DNA from 2 places in the Delftia sp. CH05 genome. Region 2 is predicted to be linked to the other one. Evidence: riboswitches for the same ligand, from Rfam matches in the RefSeq annotation. Region 2 holds a riboswitch; the other holds the start of a gene.
What was found. Region 2 has a riboswitch for glycine ahead of GRX31_RS25995 (D-amino acid dehydrogenase). Riboswitches for the same ligand answer to the same signal wherever they lie in the genome.
Positions count from the first base shown of each region.

Region 1: it holds a riboswitch for glycine, as region 2 does, so the genes downstream of both, gcvT (glycine cleavage system aminomethyltransferase GcvT) here and GRX31_RS25995 (D-amino acid dehydrogenase) in region 2, are expected to answer to the same signal.

Region 1 covers NZ_WUMG01000008.1:150,281-157,852, reverse strand. Annotated here, with positions in the region: gene GRX31_RS09695 (PAS domain-containing hybrid sensor histidine kinase/response regulator) at 1-36, opposite strand, end outside; gene gcvP (aminomethyl-transferring glycine dehydrogenase) at 192-3,083, opposite strand; gene gcvH (glycine cleavage system protein GcvH) at 3,155-3,529, opposite strand; gene gcvT (glycine cleavage system aminomethyltransferase GcvT) at 3,663-4,829, opposite strand; glycine riboswitch at 4,855-4,973, opposite strand; glycine riboswitch at 4,989-5,098, opposite strand; gene GRX31_RS09675 (fatty acid--CoA ligase) at 5,268-6,872, shown strand; gene GRX31_RS09670 (LysR family transcriptional regulator) at 6,888-7,572, opposite strand, start outside.
Region 2 covers NZ_WUMG01000051.1:1,082-8,653, forward strand. Annotated here, with positions in the region: partial or broken gene GRX31_RS25985 (beta strand repeat-containing protein) at 1-4,813, opposite strand, end outside; gene GRX31_RS25990 (hypothetical protein) at 4,856-5,074, opposite strand; glycine riboswitch at 5,464-5,574, shown strand; gene GRX31_RS25995 (D-amino acid dehydrogenase) at 5,668-6,999, shown strand; gene GRX31_RS26000 (FIST signal transduction protein) at 7,041-7,572, opposite strand, start outside.

The DNA.
Region 1 (7,572 bases), on a different contig from region 2:
GTCGCGAGGCTGGTCGGAAGGGTCTTGGCTGCTCATCGCGTGCTGGCGCTGGGGAAAGCGGCATCTGCCGCACAAATCCTGGTTGCCCGCGCCTGGCGCCCGGCAGATGGACCGGGGCCCGGCGCGGGCAGGGCCGCAGTGTACGCGCGCCGGGCGGGGCGCCACAAGCGCCCCTTTGGGTGGCAGGTGCTTCAGCTCAGGTAAGCGTCGACCGGGATGCAGCTGCAGTAGAGGTTGCGGTCGCCGTAGACGTTGTCCACCCGGCCCACGGGACACCAGTACTTGGACTGGCGCAGGGCAGCCACGGGGTAGGCGGCGGCCTCGCGGCTGTACGGGTGGGTCCATTCCGAAGCCAGCAGGGTCTCGGCCGTGTGCGGCGCGTTCTTGAGCGGGTTGTCGTCCTGGGGCAGGCGGCCCTGCTCGATGGCGCGGATTTCCTCGCGGATGGCGATCATGGCGTCCACGAAGCGGTCCAGCTCGTACAGGCTTTCGCTTTCGGTGGGCTCCACCATCAGCGTGTTGGGCACGGGGAAAGACAGCGTGGGCGCATGGAAGCCGTAGTCGATCAGGCGCTTGGCCACGTCCTCGGCCATGACGCCCGTGCTTTCCTTGAACGGGCGCAGGTCCAGGATGCACTCGTGCGCCACATGGCCGTGCTCGCCCGCGTACAGCGTGGGGTAGTGGTCGCGCAGCCGGGCGCTGATGTAGTTGGCGCTGAGGATGGCGGTCTCGGTGGCCAGGGTCAGGCCCTGGGCGCCCATCATGCGGATGTACATCCAGCTGATGGGCAGCACGGCCGCATTGCCCAGCGGCGCGGCACTGATCGCGCCCGTGCCGCCCGCAAGGCCCGTGGTGGCATGGCCGGGCAGGAAGGGCACGAGATCCTCGACCACGCAGACGGGGCCCACGCCCGGGCCGCCGCCGCCGTGCGGGATGCAGAAGGTCTTGTGCAGGTTCAGGTGGCTGACATCGCCGCCGAAGCTGCCCGGCGCGGCCAGGCCCACCAGGGCGTTCATGTTGGCGCCGTCCACGTAGACGCGGCCGCCGTGGTCATGCACCAGCTTGCACAGCTCCTTGACCTGGGTCTCGAACACGCCGTGCGTGCTGGGGTAGGTGATCATGATGCAGGCCAGGTTGGCACTGTGCTGCTCGCACTTGGCCGCCAGGTCCGCCATGTCGACGTTGCCGTTGGCGTCGCAGGCGGTGACCACCACCTGCATGCCCACCATCTGCGCGCTGGCGGGGTTGGTGCCGTGGGCGCTGCTGGGAATCAGGCAGACGTTGCGGTGCGACTGGCCCCGGCTCGCATGCCAGCCCTTGATGGCCAGCAGGCCCGCGTACTCGCCCTGGCTGCCGGCATTGGGCTGCAGGCTGATGCCGGCGTAGCCCGTGGCCTGGCACAGCCAGTCGCGCAACTGCTTGTCCAGTTCCGCATAGCCCTGCTGCTGGTCGGCCGGGGCAAAGGGGTGCACCTGGGCGAATTCGGGCCAGGTGATGGGAATCATCTCGCTGGTGGCGTTGAGCTTCATGGTGCAGGAGCCCAGCGGGATCATGCTGCGGTCCAGCGCCAGGTCCTTGTCCGACAGCTGGCGGATGTAGCGCAGCATGGCGGTCTCGGAGCGGTGGGTGTTGAACACCGGGTGCGTGAGGAAGGCGCTGCTGCGGCGCAGTCCGTCGGGAATCAGCGGCTCCACGCCCTTTTCGAAGGCGGTGAAGCTGGGCAGGGCCTGGCCGTCCCGGGCGAAGATCTTCCACAGCAGCTCGACATCGGCGCGCGTGGTGGTCTCGTCCAGCGAGATGCACAGGTATTCCTTGAAATACACGCGCAGGTTGGCGCCCAGGGACACGGCACGCTCCACGATGGCCTGGGTGGCCGCGCCCGTGTGCAGGCTCAGCGTGTCGAAGCTGGGCGCCTCGCGCAGCGGCGCGCCCAGCTCGGCCAGGCCGCGCGCCAGGATGGCCGTGTACGAGGCCACGCGGCGGGCGATGCGCTCCAGGCCCTCGGGGCCGTGGTAGACGGCGTACATGCTGGCCACCACGGCGGGCAGCACCTGGGCCGTGCAAATGTTGGAGGTGGCCTTTTCGCGGCGGATGTGCTGCTCGCGCGTCTGCAGTGCCAGGCGGTAGGCGGGCTTGCCGTGCACGTCCACGCTCACGCCGACCAGGCGGCCGGGCAGGGAGCGCTTGAACTCGTCGCGGCAGGCCATGAAGGCGGCGTGCGGGCCGCCGGCGCCCATGGGCATGCCAAAGCGCTGGGTGGTGCCCACCACGATGTCGGCACCCCATTCGCCGGGCGGCGTGATCAGGGTCAGCGCCAGCAGGTCGGTGGCCACGATGAAGGCGGCCTGCTTGCCATGGGCCTTGTCCACGTCGGCGCGCAGATCGTCGATGCGGCCGCTGGTGGCAGGGTACTGGGCCAGCACGGCGAAGTAGTCGCCCTCCATCAGCTGGTTCCATTCCTCCAGCGAGTTGGCCAGCAGCACCTCGATGCCCAGCGGCGCGGCGCGCGTCTGTATCACCTCGATGGTCTGGGGGTGGGCATCGCCGGCCACCACGAAACGGTTGCTCTTGCTTTTGACGGAGCGCTTGGCCAGCGTCATGGCCTCGGCGGCCGCCGTGGCCTCGTCCAGCATGGAGGCGTTGGCAATCGGCATGGCCGTCAGGTCGCAGACCATGGTCTGGAAGTTGACCAGGGCCTCCATGCGGCCTTGCGAGATCTCGGCCTGGTAGGGCGTGTAGGCCGTGTACCAGGCGGGGTTCTCGAGAATGTTGCGCAGGATGACTCCGGGCGTGTGCGTGCCGTAGTAGCCCTGGCCGATGAAGCTTTTGAGCAGCTGGTTGCGGCCTGCCAGCGCCTTGAGTTCGGCCAGCGCCTGGGCCTCGGTGGCCGCTGGCGGCAGCGCCATGGGCTGGTGGCGCCGGATGGAGGGCGGGACGATGGCGTCGATCAGCGCATCGCGCGATGCCGCGCCGATGGCGCTGAGCATGTGGGCCTCGTCTTCGGGCGCGATGCCGATATGGCGGGCCACGAATTCGGTGGCGTTCTCGAGGGCGGCAAGGGGCTGGGTGGAGGACATCAGCATGGAGGGACCTGTCTCAAAAGCTGAAAAGCGCCAGGGCGGGCCCTGGCGCCCGTCCTGGCCGGAAAGTGGCGTCAGTTGCTCTGGGCAAAGGCCGTGTAGGCGGCTTCGTCGAGCAGCGCGGCCAGCTGGCCTGCGTCGCTGAGCTTGACCTTGAAGAACCAGCCTTCGCCCAGCGGGTCGCTGTTGGCCAGGGAGGGGTCGTCGCGCAGGGCCTCGTTGACTTCGACGATCTCGCCGCTGACGGGCATGTAGACATCGGCGGCGGCCTTGACGGACTCGACCACGCCGGCCACATCGCCCTGGTTGAAGCTGGTGCCCACGGCGGGCAGGTCGACGAACACCACGTCGCCCAGCGCGTCCTGCGCGTGGAGGGTGATGCCGACGATGGCCGCGTCAGGGTTGGCGGCGTTGATCCACTCGTGGTCCTTGGAATACTGGATGCTCATGGCTTGCTCCGATAGAAACTGAAAAAACCTGTGAAAGGCGGTTTGAGAAAGGTCAGTGCGCACTGTAGCGGCATGCGATGGCAGGAAAAACGAATCCGCCGAACTCGATCCACGGCAAGCGCGCAGGCTGTCCTCAACCGCGGTGATAGCGGGGCGCCACGAAGGGCGTGGCCTGCACCTGCATGGGCACGGCCTTGCCGCGCACCATGGCCTGCAGCGTGGTGCCGACGGCGGCGCTGCCCGGCTCCACGTACGCCAGGGCCACGGGCTGGTTCAGCGTGGGCGACAGCAGGCCGCTGGTGACCTGGCCGACCTTGCGGCCGCCGGCATCCAGCAGCTCCGTGCCTTCGCGCACGGGCACGCGCTCCAGGGCCACCAGGCCCACGCGCTTGCGCGTGAGCAGCTCGGGCGACTGCAGCTGGGCCAGCACGGTGGCCGCGCCGGGAAAGCCGCCTTCGCGCTCGCCACCTGCGCGGCGGACCTTCTGCACGGCCCAGTTCAGGGCGGCCTCGGCCGGGGTGGTGGTCGTGTCCAGATCGTTGCCGTACAGGCACAGGCCGGCTTCCAGGCGCAGCGAATTGCGCGCGCCCAGGCCCACGGGCCTGACTTCGGGCTGGGCCAGCAGGGCACGGGCAAAGGCCTCGGCGTGGCTGGCGGGCAAGGAGATCTCGAAGCCGTCCTCGCCGGTATAGCCGCTGCGCGTGATGTACAGCTCGGCCCCCTCCCAGTCGAAGTGGCCGCCTGTCATGAACACCAGGCCGGCCGTGTCGGGCAGCAGGCGCTCCATGGCGGCTGCGGCCTGCGGGCCCTGCAGCGCCAGCAGGCCCCGGTCGAACTGGGGCTCGATTTCACAGCGCTGGCCGATGCGGGCCTGGATGTGCGCCAGGTCTTCGTGCTTGCAGGCGCCGTTGACGATCAGGAACAGGTCGTCCTCGCGGCGCACGAACATCAGGTCGTCCAGAATGCCGCCCGCCTCATTGAGCAGCAGGCCGTAACGCTGGCGGTGTTCGCCCAGGCCCAGCACGTCCATGGGCAGCAGCGATTCCAGCGCCGCGCCGGCATCCGGGCCGCGCAGGCTGATCTGGCCCATGTGCGAGACATCGAACAGGCCTGCCGCCTCGCGCGTGTGCAGATGCTCGGCCATCAGCCCCTGCGGGTATTGCACGGGCATGGAGTAGCCGGCAAACGGCACCATGCGCGCGCCCAGTTCCTGGTGCAGGTCGAACAGCGGGGTCCTGAGCAGATCGGTGGTGGAGGCAGCGGACAAGGAGGGCTCTCTTTCAGGCAAGGAACAAGGCATAACGCCATCCCGGTCCTCCGGGATGTGCTGCCCTGCTGTCCGCTTTACCTGAGAGATTCACCCGCACCTTCCATGCGTGGGGCTTGCTCCTTCGGTGGATGGGGCACACCGCCGTGCCCTGCATCTCTCTCCAGCTAGGAACGCCTGCGGCCGTGGCGGCAGGCGGTGCCAGTCCTTTTGCCTGAGCGTTCGGGAAACCCTGCGCCTTCGGCGGTGCCGCTGCCTGCGACCGTTGCGGCCGGGCGGGCACTCTCTCCTGACCGGCGCATTCTAGCTGCGGCCAGCGTCCGCGCGGCTTCGGGATTTCCGCGGGCCGACTGCAACTCCATGCGCTTGCCTGCATGGATGCATTTGCAAATTGCATAACTGTCTAAAAAATCTCCTACATTGAGGTGCATCGATATATGAAATCTCGTGAGCGAGAAGGAAAAAGCGCACATGCAGCAGACGCTGGGAGACACATTGGCCTGGCCGGCACGTTACCTGCCGAACAAGGAAGCCCTGGTCGCATGGGAGGGCGGCGAGCGCCGCGCCTGGACCTACGCCCAGCTCGATGCCGAAGTCAACCGCCACGCCCACGGCCTGGCCGAGCTGGGCATAGGCCATGGCGACGTGGTCGCGGCCTTTCTCTACAACACGCCGGCCTTTGTCTTCACCATGCTGGCGGCCGCGCGCCTGGGCGCCATCTTCAACCCCATCAACTACCGCCTGGCGGCGCAGGAGCTGGCCTTCATCCTCAAGGACGGCGCAGCGCGTGCCCTGGTCTTCGAGCACGAGGGCGGCGAGGTGGCCGCACGCGCCCAGGCCCTGCTCAAGGCCGAAGGCGGCGGCACTGGCACGGGCATCGAGCACTGGATCTTTGCCGACGATGCCCCGGCCGACCCGCTGCCGGTCTGGGCCACGCAGCGCCTGTCCGCCCTGGCCAGGGGCCGCAGCAGCGCGCCGCCCCAGGCCCATGTGCGCGAGAGCGACCCCTGCATCCTCATGTACACCAGCGGCACCACGGGCCGGCCCAAGGGCGTGCTGCATACGCACCGCAGCAAGCTGGCGCACAACGCCCTCATGCACCAGACCATGCAGTTCACGCGCGACGACGTGGGCCTGGCCATGGCGCCGCTCAACCACACGGCCGAGCTGCACACCAGCTTTCTGCCGCGCCTGCAGGCCGGCGCCACCCAGGTGCTGCTGCGCCGCTTCGACGTGGCCGAGGCCTGGCGCCTGATCCGCGAAGAGCGCGTGAGCTTCTTCTTCGCGGCGCCCACCATGATCACCATGCTGCTGGCCGAACCCATCGCCTCGCCTGAGCAGGCGCCCGCGCTGAGGCTGGTGGAGTACGGCGGCGCCTCCATGGCGCCGCACCTGATCCGCGAATGGACGCGCAAGGTCGGCAGCGACCTGGTCCAGGTCTACGGCACCACCGAGATGGGCCCCTGCATGTCCGTCCTGCTGCCGCGCGAGCAACTCTCGCACGCGGGCTCGGCCGGGCTGCCCTCCATGGGCCATGACCTCATCGTGGCCCGCTTGCGCGAAGACAACGCCCCCACCGACCCGGCCGAGGCCTGCCTGCCCGGCGAGGTGGGCGAAATCCTCGTGCGCGGCCCCTGCATGATGGCCGGCTACCTCAACCGCCCCGACGCCAACACCCGCGCCCTGGCGCACGGCTGGTACCACACGGGCGACCTGGGCCACATCGACGACGACGGCTATCTCTGGATCCGCGACCGCATCGACTACATGATCAATTCGGGTGCCGAGAACGTCTATCCCCGCGAAGTGGAAGACGCCCTGGTCGAGCATGCCGATGTGCTCGAGGTCGCCGTCATCGGCGAGGCCGACGAGCGCTGGGGCCAGATCGTCGCCGCCCACGTGGTCGCCAAGCCTGGCGCCACGCCCACGGCCGAGGCGCTGGACGCCTTCCTGGTCCACGGCGACCGCCTGGCTGCCTACAAGCGCCCGCGCCGCTACCACTTCCGCGAGGCCCTGCCCAAGACGGCCAGCGGGAAGATACAGAAGCAGTTGCTGAGGGTGGTGGTGGCAGCCTGAGGCTGCGGCCTGCGTTTACTTCTGCGCAGTACAGCACTGCGCCATCGAGTTGCGCAGCCACCGATGCATGGCATCCCCCTGCTTGCGCACATGCCAGGCCTGCTGGTAGGCAAACCGGGGCAGCTCCAGCGGCGGAGCGAAGCGGCGCAGCGTTTTGTGGCGGCGCAGGTCGCCAATGGCGCGGCTGCCCACGGTCAGCACGAGGTCGGTGCCTGCCAGCACCTCCAGCGCCGCGCTCCAGTGGGGCAGGGCCAGCACCACGCGGCGGCTCAGGCCTTGGGCGGCCAGCGCCCGTTCGATCTCCTCGCTGGCGTCGGGCCGCATGGCCAGCATGACGTGCGGGCGCTGCAGCCAGTCTTGCAGTGACAGCCCGCCGCGTGCCGGCAGCACGGCCTGGTCGGCCACGCTCACGAACTGCTCCTGGAACAGATCCTGCACCTCGATGCCCTCGGGCAGGTCGGGTACGTCGGGGAAGGGTCCCAGGGCCAGGTCCAGTTCGCCATCGGCCAGCTGGGCCAGCATCACCTCGCGCGTGGACTGGCTGATGGCCAGGTCCAGCCCGGGTGCGTGCTGGCGCAGATGCCGCATCAGCGGCGGCAGCACGATGCGTGATGCGTAGTCCGACAGCGCCAGCCGCAGCCGTCCGCGTGCGTGGGCCGGGTCGAACTCCGCCTGTGCCAGCAAGCCGTTGAGGCTGCCC
Region 2 (7,572 bases):
TTCCGGCAGGAATGCTGGTGGCGATGCTGTAGGTTCCACTCGCTGTGCTGGTGGCAGTGATCGAGCAGATGCCCAGAGTTGCGCCGCTTGTTCCAGTGGTGCAAGTGGCTGACGCGCCGTCCGCGCCACCGTTCAGCTTCACGCCGGGGGTACCGGCAAAGGTGACGACCTCGCCGCCCTTGGGGTTGCCACCGGCATCGCGCACATATGCTTCCACCACATCGGTTGCCGTGCCATTTGCCGCCGCGTTGTCGCTCACGACACGCAGGCCCGAATTGCTTGCCGAGGCATTGCCGGCGACAAAGGCCATCGATTGCGGGCTGTTGCCGATGGCAGTTGCACCCACCGTGGCGGCAGCCGAGTAAGTCGATGCGGTCACGCTGGTGAACGACACCGAGCAGGTCGCCGCCGCACCCGCAGTCGTGCAACTGGCGGTGGCAGGTGCCGCTCCGGCAGGCGTCACGCTGAAGTTCACGGCAACGCCGGTGACCGGATTGCCGAACGCATCCTTGGTGACCACGGAAACGACGTCCTGGCCGCCGCCGGCTGCCTGGTTGTTCACATCGACCGACATGGTCGAATTGGCGGGATCGACGGCACCTGCCGTAAAGACATAGGCAGCCGTAGCGCCGTACGTATTGCCGCCGGAGCTGACGCCGCTGCCGCTCAATGCGCCCCCCGCGATGCTTGCGCCGGAAGTGTAGGAGCCCGCGACGGTTGTCCTGGCGGTGACCTGGCAAGTACCGGCCGCATTGGTGGTGCAGGTACCGCTGAAAGTGATGTTTGCGGTGGGAGAGAACGTGACAACGCTTCCGGCCACCGGATTGCCGTTGACATCTCCCACAAACGCTTCAAGCACATCCGTCGCCGAGCCATTGGCCGTGGCCGGACTGCTGACGGTACGCACCCCCGACCTGGCGGGGTCGGCGGCATTGGCCGTGAAGTTGATCACGGCCGGACTGCCGTTTGCCACGCTCTGGGTGGTGGTGCCGTTGTTGTCCGTGGCTGTGAAGCTCGCCGCACCCGCGACGGTGGATGTCACCGTGATGGAGCAGCGCGCTGGATTCGCATTGGCCGCAATCGTGCAGGAAGTTGCCGACGGCGTGCCGGCGCCGGTATGGACAAAGCCGATGGTGTGGGCAACCGTATCGACGGTTGCATTGCCATTGGCGTCCTGCAGTGCGACGGTCACCGTGCCGGTGCTCGTACCGTCGGCCATCACCGAGAGCGGTGTGGCACTGAGCAGATTGCCACTGGCTGTATTGCTGGGCGGCCCGGCAATGAAGTTGACCGATACCGGACTGCCATTGCTCACGGCCTCTCCATTGTCCGTTGCCGTGAAACTTGCGGTGCCGACCGTGGCCGATTTCACCGTCACGGAGCAGGTGGCCGGATTGGCGTTGGCCGCGATCGTGCATGTGGGTGCGGCCGGCGTGGTCGTGCCCACGCCCGTTTTGGTGAAGACAATCGTGTGCGCCACCGTATCCGTGGCGGGATTGCCATTGGCATCGCGCAGGGTCACGCTGATCGAACTCGTGGCAGTGTTGTCTGCGACAACGCTGAGCGGACTGGCACTGATCAGGTTTCCATTCGCGCCATTGCTGGGCGAGCCGGCCGTGTAGTTCACCGCAGCCGTAGCCGTGGCGGCCGAGCCATTGATGGTGAAACCAAAGGTGCCGCTGCCGACTGCGGTAGGTGCCGTGACGGTGGCCGTGTACACCCCTGCGCTGCACGCCCCCGCGCCGACCGCGGGCGAGCCCTGTGTTCCACCGTTCAACGTGAAGGCCACCGTGTTGGCACAGGTCGCAATCGAATTGCCTGACGCATCCTTGAGCTGCGCCGTCAATGTGCTGGTTGCAGTGCCATTGGCAATGATCGAGGTCGGACTCGCAACGATGGTCGAGGCGCTGGTACTTGGCGGACCCGCCGTGTAGCTCACTGAAGCCGTAGCAACTGCGGCAGAGCCGTTGATGGTGAATCCGAAGATCCCGCTGCCGACCGCCGTGGGCGATGTGACGGTGCCCGTATAGATGCCGGCGGTACACGAGGCCGCGCCCACACTCGGCGTTCCCTGCGTTCCGCCGTTCAGGGTGAATGCCACCGTGTTCGTGCAGGTGTTGATCGGATTGCTGCTGGCATCGACCAATTGCACGCGCAGCACGCTGGTGGAGCTGCCGTTGGCCACGATCGATGTCGGTGTGGCGACTATCGTCGATGCACTCGTGCTCGGCGTTGCGGCCACATAGGAGACCGTTGCGGTGGCAACAGCCGCAGACCCGTTGATGGTGAACCCGAAGGTGCCGCTGCCGACCAGCACCGGCGATGTCACCGTCCCCGTGTACATGCCGGCACTGCAGCCCGTGACGCTGACGGCAGGAACGCCTTGCGTCCCCGCATTGAGGGTGAAGGCCACCGTATCGGTACAGGTGGTGACAAGGTTGCCTAAAGCATCCTTCAACTGCACGGCCAAGGTGCTGGTGGAGACGCCATTGGCCGCAATCGATGGCGGACTCGCGGCGATTTCAGAACCGGTCGTGCTGGCCGGCAGCCCGGTGAAGCTGTAAGCAACCGGCGAAGGCTGATAAGTCACTGCGCCAGATACCGGGCTTCCACCCAAGGGAAGATTGGAGAACGTGGCACCAGCGACTGACGACGACAAGGTCACGGGTGTGGTGAATGTTCCGGCGACACTGCTGCTGGCATTGATGGGAGACGCGCACTTTCCGCTGGAGTCGGTCGTGCAGCTGACTGCGGCGGAGCTGCCATTGAACGTGACACCTGCAGGCGGCGCTGCGAAGGTAACGGTGTCACTGCCCCCCGTCCAGGCATTGCCTTGGCCGTCAACAATGTAGACCTCCAGCAAGTCGCTGCTGCCGACAGGTTGATTGTTGGTCGTCGCCAGAACGCCGGATTTCAGGGCACAGGGAAAACCGGTGACGCTTGCCGCCGTTGAAAGCTGCGAGGTCTGGGCTCCACCGGAATTGCTGTCCGTCACTGTGACCCGCACCTGGCCGCTGAGATACGAAGGAACGGTCAGCGTTCCCGAGGCTCCGGCCATGGTCCCTGAGCCCAGATAGACCTGCGCGTCGTTGGCGCCCGCGCCGGTCGGCGACCAAAAGGCTTCCACCGTATACGGTGCCGGCTCGCTCGCATTGGCATTTGCCGTGATATTGAATGTCCAGGTGCAGGCGGCGGTGTCACTGGCGCCAACGCCAAGGGTCGGGGTCCATCCGGTTTGTCCATTGGCCGTCGTCAGCAAACTGATACCTGAGTTTGCAGCCACAGGCACAGAAAACAGCGTGTTCTGAGAAATCTTGAAGAAATCATGCGTAGTGATACGAATGGCACTTCTCGACTGGCTTGTCATCTTGTTGTTGCCAATCAACCCTGGTGCCGTACCCGCCCCACTAATATTCAACCCGTCCCCGCCGCCAGTGAAATTGTTATCGGTCACCGTCACTACCTGCGTCGTGCCTGAGGCTGCCGTATTCACCGTTGGTGCCGACACATGCATTGGCGATGAAGCGGTATAGGCGGCAATAGGCAGCGAGAAGGTATTACCCGTCACGGCAAGACCAATTCCATTGGCCAGGCTGATCGTTCCATCAACCGACACCACGGCCCTGGGCGCATTTCCACCAGTCGGGCTCAGTGCGATATTCGAATCTTTGATCGTCAATCCGTTGACGGTCATGTTCGACATGACCTGGAAGAACTGCTCGAGCTGCATTCCCCCGATAGGGTTGGGCAGATTCGTTACCGTGAAATTATCGACAACAATGTTGGAAACTGTGCCTGCACCGTTGCTTGCGGCAACGGAAATAGCCGAGCCCTTGTTATTGCCGTAATTTCCATTCCATATCGCGGAATTGATCGTGCTATTGGTAAAGAATACGTTTTGTGCGCCTTGATGAATCTCCGCGTACAGCTCGCAGTTGAACGGCGTCCCCTCTCCCGCAGGGGTTGGCGCCACATTCACCAAGCCGACGCGGTCAATGGTGACATTGTTCGCCGGGGAGCCAACGACGAATACCGCTTCGCCACAGGTCATATTGGGCGAATTGGTGAGCGTGATGTTCTTCCCACCAAGATAAAAAGTTTCCCAGGGGGAGTCCGCCCAGTTCTGGACTTGTATGACTCCCCCGAAATCGATGGTCAACGAGCCCGTGCCGGCTGGCACGGTGCCTTTGAGCCAGTACCAGGCACCACCGGCACCAGTGGTGGTGCCCGTATCGCCGCCGCTGATCATCTGGGTTTGACCACAGGCATTGGTGGCTCCCGTCACGGCGCCGGACTGGGCTCCGCTGATGAATGTATTGGCACAGCGCACGTAAACCGTCTGATTGTCGACATACGGATGGAGGTTTCCCGCCGCATCCTTGGATGTCCCGCTCTGTATGGTCCGTACCGACGTGGTCAGTGTCGGCGCAAAGACGATGGAAACATCGGCACTCGGATCCAGCGTTTGCAGCGTGTAGTTGGCTGCCTGAATGGCCGCTCGCAGCGTACATGCGCCAGCAAAGGTGCCCCCCAGCGTGCTGACACAGGTGGTTGGTGTCGTTGCATTGGCATTGGGAGCATCGCTGTTGTCGGTGACCGTGAAGACGATGGTCGCTGCCAGTGCCGTGGATGAGATACCCGCGCATGAAAGCAGCAGCAAAGAGAAAAGGCACTTCGCTGCACGCCACTTGCGAAAAAATGCCGAACCAGGCAGGCGATTGAGAGCATGCATGATATTCCCCGTTTTCTCAAGGAGATATGACAGGAAAATGATTTTCCCAATGGCAATGGCCATCAGTTGTACCCAGCGCATTTGCATCGCCGTACCTCGAATAGTTCTATTTGAATCACGAGCTCACAACTCACCTTGCAGCCGATGAGGTTGGAAGCAAAATGTTTCGCGCAGATCCTGCGCGTCAATCAAAAAAAGGCGGATTTCCATCAACGCTTGCGCGCTGCTCCACTGCCCGTTGAGCGGACACACCTTCAGTCGGGTTTGCGACGCAAAACATTCCTCCCTCGACAAACCATATTCACCGTGCTTGTATTTTTTCAGTGACGGACCAGTTTCCATGGACCCGCACCTGTGCAACGGTAAGTCGCCTATCAGACATATATACAACCCATGGTTAACCCATGCAGGTCCAATCGACCAGAACATGCACTGACAAACCACTGCACATATCGATAGACTAAATCATGTTTTTTTCTATTTCAATAGTTTTTTTTACATGAAACCAGAGACTCGTACCAGCGCTACGAGGGAGGCACTTGAGCGATCTAGGGAATACCCTGAATCAGCCACACCACATACAGGTAACTGGTGGTATCCCCAATACGACTGGAGCTGGCTGCGCAAGCCACATAGAATCGCCCCTGCAGGAGAGCAGGCGGGCGCCACGGTGCCGAGCCTCACCGAAGGCGCAAACTCCCATACACGCTCAGGTTCCGTACTGCAAACACAACATGCCGTCTGGAGAGCCGCCGCACGCAATGTGCGGCGCACCGAAGGAGCAAGCCCCGTTCCCATGGACGGCGGTGAATCTCTCAGGTACCAAGGACAGGGGGAGCGGCAGCTGCGTCACGACGGACGCCGGCTGCCTGCTATCCAGACCATAGCGGCCAGCTTTCGCGTGACCCGGCACATGCCTTTGAAAGGGCATCGTCATGCGCGTCATCGTTCTCGGAGCCGGCCTGATCGGCACCACGTCGGCCTACTATCTGCAATCCCTCGGTCATGAAGTGACCGTCATCGACCGCCAGGCAGCGCCCGGCGCCGAAACCAGTTTCGCCAACGGCGGGCAGATCTCGGTCAGCCATGCCGAGCCCTGGGCCAACCCCGGCGCACCGCTGAAGCTGCTGGGCTGGCTGGGCCGGCAGGACGCCCCCCTGCTCTTCCGCCTGCGCGCCGACATGCGCCAGTGGCTCTGGGGCCTGTCCTTCCTGCGCAACTGCACGCCCGCGCGCACGCGCCACAACATCCGGCAGATCGTTCGCCTGGGCACCTACAGCCGCGAGGCCCTGCAGCAGCTGCGGTCGGACACCGGCATCCAGTACGAGCAGCGCACGCAGGGCATCCTGCACTTCTACACGAACGCCCGCGAGTTCGAGGGCGCGCTCAAGCCCACCGAGCAGATGCAGGCCCTGGGCTGCGACCGCCGCCTGATCGATGCCGACGAAGCCGTGCGCCTGGAGCCGGCCCTGGCCCATGTGCGCGGGCAGATAGCGGGCGCCACCTATACGGTCGAGGATGAATCAGGCGACGCCAACCTCTTCACACGCGAGCTGGCGCGCATCGCCGCCGCCACGGGCGTGCAGTTCCGCCAGAGCCACCACGTGACGGCGCTGCGCACCACGGGCGCGGGCGCCAGCCGCCATATCGACCATGTGGAGGTGACCAATGCCGATGGCCGCTACGAACGCATCCAGGGCGACGCCTATGTGCTGGCCATGGGCTCGTTCAGCCCGCTGCTGGCCCAGCCGCTGGGGTTGCGCCTGCCCATCTATCCGGCCAAGGGCTACTCCGTGACCCTGCCGGTGCTGGACCCCGCCAAGGCCTATCAGGTCAGCCTCACGGACGACGAGTTCAAGCTGGTGTTCTCGCGCTACACGGGCGCGCAAGGCGACCGCCTGCGCATTGCGGGCACGGCCGAGTTCAACGGCTACGACCGCAACCTGGACCCCGTGCGCTGCGAGGCCATCGTGCGGCGCGTGCAGCAGCTGTTCCCCGGCGCCGGCGATACCGGCCGCGCCCAGTTCTGGAGCGGCCTGCGCCCCGCCACGCCCAGCAATGTGCCGCTGATCGGACGCTCGCCCATCGCCAACCTGTTCCTGAACACCGGCCACGGCACGCTGGGCTGGACCCATGCCTGCGGCTCCGGCATGGCGCTGGCCGACCTGGTCAGCGGCAGGCAGCCAGCGGTGGATTTCGATTTTCTGGGAGCCGCAGCCATGGACCCGGATCGCAGCGCAGGCACGGTGCGCCCGCGCGCGGTCTGAGGTGCAGACGGTGTGTACCGTGTGTACGGCGTGTACGACGCCTAGGCAGTGAACACCGTCAACACCCCGGCGAAGCGGTGCAGGCGGGCGTCCATGATCTCGGCTTCGGCGACGAAGCCGATCAATGGCACATCGCCCAGTGCGTGGCGCAGGGTGCGCAGTTCGGCATCGGGGCCGCCGAACAGGCCGCCGCCGCGGCCCCGGCAACTGATGTAGATGGCGCCACGGATGCGGGGCTGTGCCTCGCCTTCGGGCGCCGCCTCCTCGGGCTCCGCCGCATCGCGCAGCGCAGCGCCCAGTTGCAGCAGTTCCTGGCGCGCGACCTGGGCCTGGCGGCGGCAGAAGATCACCGAATGCCCGGCCTCCACGGCCGATGACAGGGCCACGCCCTGGCGCAGCGGGTCCAGTCCGACCAGGGTCAGCACCTGGGCCTCTTCGGTCAGCACGCCGTGGGCCAGGCCCCGGCCCGGCGGCGCAATGGCCGCCAGCGTGGTGCGGACCGTGGTCAGCGCGGGCTGCCAGTCGCTGCCTTCCAGCTCCACGCCCAGCAGTTGCAGCAGGCGCTGCAGGGCC